DNA from 2 places in the Planococcus sp. YIM B11945 genome. Region 1 is predicted to be linked to the other one. Evidence: a T-box and tRNA genes for the amino acid it is inferred to sense, from the RefSeq annotation. Region 1 holds a T-box; the other holds one or more tRNA genes.
What was found. A T-box is a leader RNA that pairs with one kind of tRNA and senses whether it is charged. The one in region 1 lies ahead of serS (serine--tRNA ligase), so its partner is inferred to be a tRNA-Ser.
Positions count from the first base shown of each region.

Region 2: it has a tRNA-Ser gene. The T-box ahead of serS (serine--tRNA ligase) is inferred to sense a tRNA for this amino acid. The anticodon was not compared.

Region 1 covers NZ_JBOZWR010000013.1:3,894-7,464, reverse strand. Annotated here, with positions in the region: gene ACRRQV_RS17930 (alpha/beta fold hydrolase) at 1-517, opposite strand, end outside; gene serS (serine--tRNA ligase) at 611-1,885, opposite strand; T-box leader at 1,949-2,155, opposite strand; gene ACRRQV_RS17920 (PLP-dependent aminotransferase family protein) at 2,304-3,571, shown strand, end outside.
Region 2 covers NZ_JBOZWR010000001.1:613,357-616,927, reverse strand. Annotated here, with positions in the region: gene ACRRQV_RS03255 (DUF2207 domain-containing protein) at 1-1,170, opposite strand, end outside; tRNA gene ACRRQV_RS03250 (tRNA-Ser) at 1,317-1,404, shown strand; gene ACRRQV_RS03245 (GDSL-type esterase/lipase family protein) at 1,863-2,573, shown strand; gene ACRRQV_RS03240 (divergent PAP2 family protein) at 2,720-3,253, shown strand.

The DNA of each region.
Region 1 (3,571 bases):
AACTGTTCACCATCGTTTTGAAATAATCGGCAGCCAGCGCTTTTTCCGGCAGCTCCGGCAATTGGAAAAAGGCGATATACGAGCTCCTCACCCATTGCAGCGGATTTTTCGCTAGTACCCGCGGCATTGCTTTCGGATGCGGAATGTTCACCGCAATCAGCTTATTGACATATTCAGGCTTTGTCGCCGCCATATGCCACGCCACTGCGCCTCCCCAATCATGGCCGATGACAATGGCGCTTTTTTTGCCGAAATGGTCGATCACTCCCGTAACGTCATCCCTTAGCAAATCGAGGGTATACTGCTCAATCCCCTGCGGTTTGTCGCTTAAGTTATAGCCCCGCAAATCCGGCACCGCCACACGGTAGCCTTTTTTCACAAGCGGCCCTATCTGATGCCGCCAGCCATACCAAAATTCCGGGAACCCATGCAGCAGCAATACCAGCGGTCCATCTTCCGGCCCTTCTGCAACAACGTGAAGCGTAATGCCATTGGTCTCTACAAAAAGATGCTCCATCGAAACGCCCCTTCCAAACAGTTTTCCTCTTCTATACCCGTTCTGAGAAAAATAAAAGACCTAAAAGCCGTCAGCTTTTAGGTCCTTGGGATTTTATTTGATAACTTCTTTGCCGCCCATATAGGGACGCAAAACTTCTGGAATGACAACCGTCCCGTCTTGTTGCTGATAGTTTTCTAAAAGTGCTGCAACCGTCCGGCCGATTGCCAAGCCGCTGCCGTTCAATGTATGCACAAATTCCGGTTTGCCGTTTGCTTCACGGCGGAACTTGATGTTTGCGCGGCGTGCCTGGAAATCTTCAAAATTGCTGCAAGAAGAAATCTCGCGGTACATGTCTTGGCTCGGAATCCAAACTTCGATGTCGTATTTCTTTGCTGCCGTAAAGCCAAGATCGGCTGTACACATTTTCAAGACGCGGTATGGCAACCCCAGAAGCTGAAGAACTTTCTCCGCATGCCCCGTCAATTTCTCCAATTCGTCATAAGAATCTTCCGGCTTCACAAAGCGCACCAGCTCGACTTTATTAAATTGGTGCTGTCGGATTAGCCCACGCGTGTCACGGCCTGCAGAACCGGCCTCAGAGCGGAAATTCGCGCTGTAAGATGCGAAGGCTTGCGGCAGCATATCGCCTGCCAAGATTTCATCGCGGTAAAAGTTCGTAACCGGCACTTCAGATGTCGGAATCATAAAGTAATCTTCTTTTTCAATCAAGAACGCATCTTCCTCGAATTTCGGAAGCTGGCCTGTTCCCGTCAAGCTTTCGCGGTTGACAAGATATGGCGGCAGCATTTCTTCATAGCCGTGTTCTTCTTGGTGAAGGTCCATCATGAAGTTGATGAGTGCCCGCTCAAGTCGCGCCCCAAGGCCGCGGTAGAACACAAAGCGGCTGCCTGTGACTTTTGCTGCCCGTTCAAAATCAATGATGTTCAAATCAGTGCCCAAATCCCAATGCGGTTTAGCTTCATACGCAAATTCCGGCTTTGTGCCCCAAGTGCGGATTTCCACGTTGTCGTCTTCAGAATCGCCGACCGGTACACTGTCGTGCGGAATGTTCGGCACACGCATCATGATGTAATTTAGTCGGTCTTCCACTTCACGCAAAACATCGTCGATTTCTTTGATTTGCTCGCCGACTTCACGCATTTTCGCAATGGCTTCATCCGCATTTTCTTTATTGCGCTTCATCACCGCAATGTTTTGAGAAGCTTCGTTGCGCTCCGCTTTCAATTTTTCCGTCTGGGCAATCAATTCCCGGCGTTTTGCGTCCAGTTCTTCAAAATCCTCCAGAACCGAAATGTCTTCCCCGCGTTTTGCGAGTTTTGCTGTCACTTCTTCAAAATTAGCGCGTATATACTTAATATCCAACATGAAAATTCCTCCTTTAAATTTACGTCAATGAAAAAAAGACAACAAAAATAGCCCCTATCCCTGGAAAGGGACGAGAGCTACCCGCGTTGCCACCCTGATTGATCGGCCAAAGCCAATCCTCTTCATCACATAACGGCATTTAAACCGGCAATGGCTTCAACCGCCATGCAACTCCGGGGTGGATTCAAACGCGTTTTTCACCGGTTCGCACCAACCACCGGCTCTCTTAAGAAAAACAATCGTTTTACTAGTTCCCATCAACGTTTCTACTTTGAAATTAATCATACTTTACTATAAAGCCTCACGTTTGGCAAGAGGGTGTCGGTATGGAAAAACTCTATCCATTTCCAGTATACTAAAAGTGACCCCATAAAAAAGGCCATTTTTGCTTTCTTAACCAGGCCAGAAGGAGAACCACATGGACATGCTGATGTTTCAGCTTCAACGAAACAATGACACCCCGCTTTACCAGCAGCTTTATCAAGAAATCAAAGAAGCCATCATCAGCGGCAACATTTCCGTTAATACGAAATTGCCCAGCAAGCGCAAACTGGCCGATTTTTTGGCCATCAGCCAAACAACGGTTGAACTCGCCTACGGACAGCTTGTTGCAGAAGGGTTTATTGAATCTCGGCCGCGTAAGGGCTATTACGCCCAGCCCGTAGAAGAACTGGCTTATTTGGATGTGCCACACCATGAGCCGGTGATCCATGAACAAATCGACTATCGATTTGATTTTCACTCGGGAAAAATCGATACGCCGTCTTTTCCGTTTTCAACTTGGCGCAAAATCGCTAAAGACGTAATCGACGAATCCAATCATGAACTTTTGCTGTCTGGCCATCCGCAAGGAGACGAAACGCTGCGGCAAGAAATCGCACGCTATTTGTTTCAATCGCGCGGCGTGGTATGCGATGCCGGTCAAATCATTATCGGCTCCGGAACCGAGCAGTTGATGCCGCTGCTTATTCGCCTCTTGCCAAAAGCACTGGAATTTGGTTTTGAAAATCCGGGATATGCCTTGACGCATAATATTTTTAGCCATTATGACCGAAAAGCCGTCCCAATTGCAGTAGACCACGACGGACTGAGTGTAAAAGAACTTGAAGCGTCCGCTGTAGATGTCGCCTATGTTACACCTTCCCATCAGTTTCCAACAGGCGCGGTGTTGAGTGCGACAAGACGCTCCCAATTATTGAATTGGGCTGCTGCTGGCGATCGCTATATCATTGAAGACGACTACGACAGTGAATTCCGCTATACAAGCCGTCCCATTCCAGCGCTTCAAAGTATGGATAAGAGTGGGCGGGTCATTTACATTAGTACATTTTCAAAATCGCTGATGCCTTCTCTGCGCATTGCTTATATGGTGCTGCCTAAACAACTAATGCGTGCGTACCGCGAAACGTTTCTTCACTATTCCTCCACCGTGCCGCGCTTGGAACAGCAGCTCGTGGCGCGTTTCATGCAGGAAGGACATTTCGCCCGGCATTTAAACCGCATGCGCAAGTTGTATCAAAAAAAACTGGAGAAATTGACGTCTTCGCTGCTTTTATTCGCACCAGTAGTAACAATTTCCGGTGAACAAGCCGGCATGCACATTGTGCTGACCGTTGAAACTGCACGAACTGAAAAAGAATTAATCGATTTAGCCAAACAAGCTGAAATTCGGATAGCGGGCTTACA
Region 2 (3,571 bases), on a different contig from region 1:
GCTGTATAATTTATGCTCTTTGATTTCAGCTGAAATTTCTTTGTTCCAAGACGACATAGCTTCTTGATAAGCTTCCGCATTCGATTCGTTTTTAGTAAAAGCCTCTAAGTCTTGTGTATTGAAAACCTTGCCGTCTCCTACAGAATTAAATAAAAAATCCAGGAACACCGCTTCATGAGGATGGCCAGAGCTTTGAAGAATGCGTTCGAACTGGCTATCGGATAGCTGGCGGACATATCCTTTTCGAACAGCATCCATCAATGCTGCCGCTGCCACATATGGTACAAAAACGGACGGCTTGGCAAAAAAAATGGTGGCTGGCATGCTCATTTTTTCTTTAGGGACGAAAAAGTCAGTGGCAAAGGTTCGGGCGTTTCGTTTTTTCTTTCTTGAAGCAAACCATACCGACCCGAATAACATCGCGAATAAACCGCTTAATACAGGAATTGCAGCCGAACCGGTTTTATTCCACAAATCCTTATTCGCTGCAAAGGCCGCAGCTTCTTCGGCTTGGTTTTCCTGTTCCCCAACTAACTCGGCTCTTATCGCACCTGGCTGCTCCTCTAGGCTTGGAAACAATTCTGGATCGTAAACAACACGGACATCGCCGTTTTCACCTGATGGAACGTTGCCAAGGTCAAATATTACTCCACCATTCGGTTCAAGCGATCCGGTATTGGCGGCTTCTCCATAACCAACAAAAAGAGGATCTTCTGCCGGTGCAGGGGGAAGGATGGTGATTGTCATATTGCCATAATCGCTTTCGTTGCGGTCGTCAAAGAAAGGCCAATAAAACTCTGCCCCGTCTTCAAATTTTTCCACGGCATCGATAATAAAATAATTCATTTCCACTGTTACCGTTTCATCATCCCCAGAACGAAAGATTTTGTAGACGTTTTGTTCTCGTTCTACTTTCAATTGGCTGCCGTTTTCAAAGGCAGTAAAGCTTTGAATTTTGGTTCCTTGTTTTGGAGCGATTTCTCTTGTTAAGCCATTAAAATCTCCATCAAATTCGTACGTGTGCGTCTCGGATACAGAAACGGTTCCATCTGCGTTTAACTGAGCATCAATGGCCACTTGTGTAATTTCAAAATCAACTGCAAACGCGTGAGTGGGGAGCATCAACAAAAAAGCTGCGAAAAAAAGAGCCACAATCTTTTTCCATTCCATACCAATCACCTCTTATTTAAGTATACGGGCTAAGTCAAAAAAAGTTCCTCAAAATTGAAACAATACAAAAAAAATGAGGTTTTTATGAGTAGAAGGAAATCGTTGCACAACACAACAAGCAGTGATAAAATTTTTTTATTCATCGTGGAGATGTACCCAAGAGGCTGAAGGGGGCTGACTCGAAATCAGTTAGGGCGTGCAAGCGCCGCGGGGGTTCGAATCCTCTCATCTCCGTAAACCACAGTTAAAAGGGGTTGTCCCAAAAGGGGCTGACGTCCATTGCAGCGGACGCTTTCCGCGGGCTCGCGCCGAACTAACTCAGGCTAAGCGCCCGAGTGGATTTCGGCACTTCGCTATCCCGCAGGAAAGAATCGACCGAAGGGAGTTCGGTCGATTCTTTGCGACGAAGCAGCGAAGCGATGCAGGAGCACATGGTTTTCGCCGCTTCCATTCCCGTCAGCTAGCTAAAAAACCGGCAAAGAAAAGTATCCTTTTCTTTGCCGGTTTTATATTTTGTAGTTATGAGACAGCCCCTTTTAACTGTTCCTTTGGAGTAATCATCAAGGAAAAATACGTTTGAATACATTAAAAAACAGGAATATCGTAGAAAGCGCAAATGAACATCAAACCATTAAATAAACCAAAATTATGTTAAAATAAGTATATAAGCATCAAGGGAAGGATGAGGCAGTGTGAAAAAATTCAATCGATCTGGCGCCCTTTTCCGCGGAGCGTCATTTTCTTCTATTAAACAACATAATAAGCAATTCCATATAAAAAACATTGTCATACTAGGAGATTCGGTCGCCTATGGCTACGGCACAAAAGGCGGCATTTCAAAATACTTGAAAGAAACATTTCCAGGAAGCACCATTGCCAATCTTGGCATCAACGGCCTTACGAGCAACGGCTTGGTTGACCGGCTACGCACCGAAAGTTGGGACCGAACACTAAAAGAAGCCGACCTTGTTTTGTTGAACATCGGCGGAAATGATCTTCTGCGGGGATTCCGAAACCATGGAACAAAAGGAATGGTCCGGCAATTTACTCAGCTAAAAAAGGCGTACCGGAAAAATTTGCTGGAAACGTACGAACATATCCGAAATTTGAATGGCGATGTGTTGATCGTTCAGAACAATTTATACAATTCCATGAAAAAAGAATTTCAGTATTTTGGATTCACTAATTTGCTGCTGCGTACCTGGAATACGGCGATCGGCGAAAAAGGGGTCATTGTTTCCAGAACCGAAATCATGGGCAAAAACCCGACGATTTGGCTCGATGCCATTCATCCAAACGATGAAGGTTATAAATTAATGCATGAAATATTAATGAAAACTTTATCGGCTACCGGCATTGTTTTACCTTCAGTTGAAAAACCAACTGAACAAATACGCCATTGAGGAAAAGCGCAAAGAGCGCTTTTCCTTTTTTCTAGGGATGAAGTTCATTTTTTCTCTTCAATTCCGCATAAAAAAGGGAAAGTTAGGGTAATGAAAACGAACAGTATTTTTTTTGCTGGTCATACATAGAGCGGAGGTCGAGGAAAATGGAAAGAATGAACCGGGGAATTATTACGTCGTTATCGGCGATTGGAATCGCGCAAGGCCTGAAAATTTTGACACATAAAAAACTGACGGGAGCCTGGGATTGGAAGCAAGCCTTCACAACAGGCGGCATGCCAAGTTCCCACTCTGCCGGCGTATCAGCGCTTGCTTCTTACGTAGCAGCGAATAAAGGAGCGGGCCATACAGAAACGGCTTTAGCCGTTGTCTTTGGAACGATTGTCATGTACGATGCACAGGGCATTCGCCGCCACACAGGCGAAATTGCTCAATTAGTAAATGACTTGGAAGACAGTTTCGTGTCCCTTTCAGGTGATTTTCCAAGCATGAAGTTTGTGAAACGTGAAAAAGAATTAAAAGAACTGTTGGGGCATCAACCTATAGAAGTGTTTGGCGGAGCCTTATTCGGAGTGGCGCTTGGATTGTTATCTGCGAAAATAGAAAACGATGAAAGAAGAAGAAACCGGCGAGTGCAGAAGAAGCAAGCGGCTGCATACCGATTGGAATCACGCGTTTAACTAAATAGCGACAAATTCAATCAGAATCTTTAAAAGTAAGAAAGCTGGCGGAAAGCCCATGAAAATGGCCAATCCGTCAGCTTTTCTTTTTGAAAGTAAGGCATGCAGTTGAAGAAAAAGGTAAAGGTCCGATTCCGTATTGCAGCATCTATAAATTGAGCATGAAAGGTTTGGAATTGTTTGAAATATCTATTAAGTTAGAGACAGATAATAGAAATAATGGTAAAATATTTTTCGGAAGGAGGTTTTTAGCGGATGCTACAAGCATCCACTATACGAGAGGAAGACATTCAAAAATACAGAAAACATGAAAGCGTT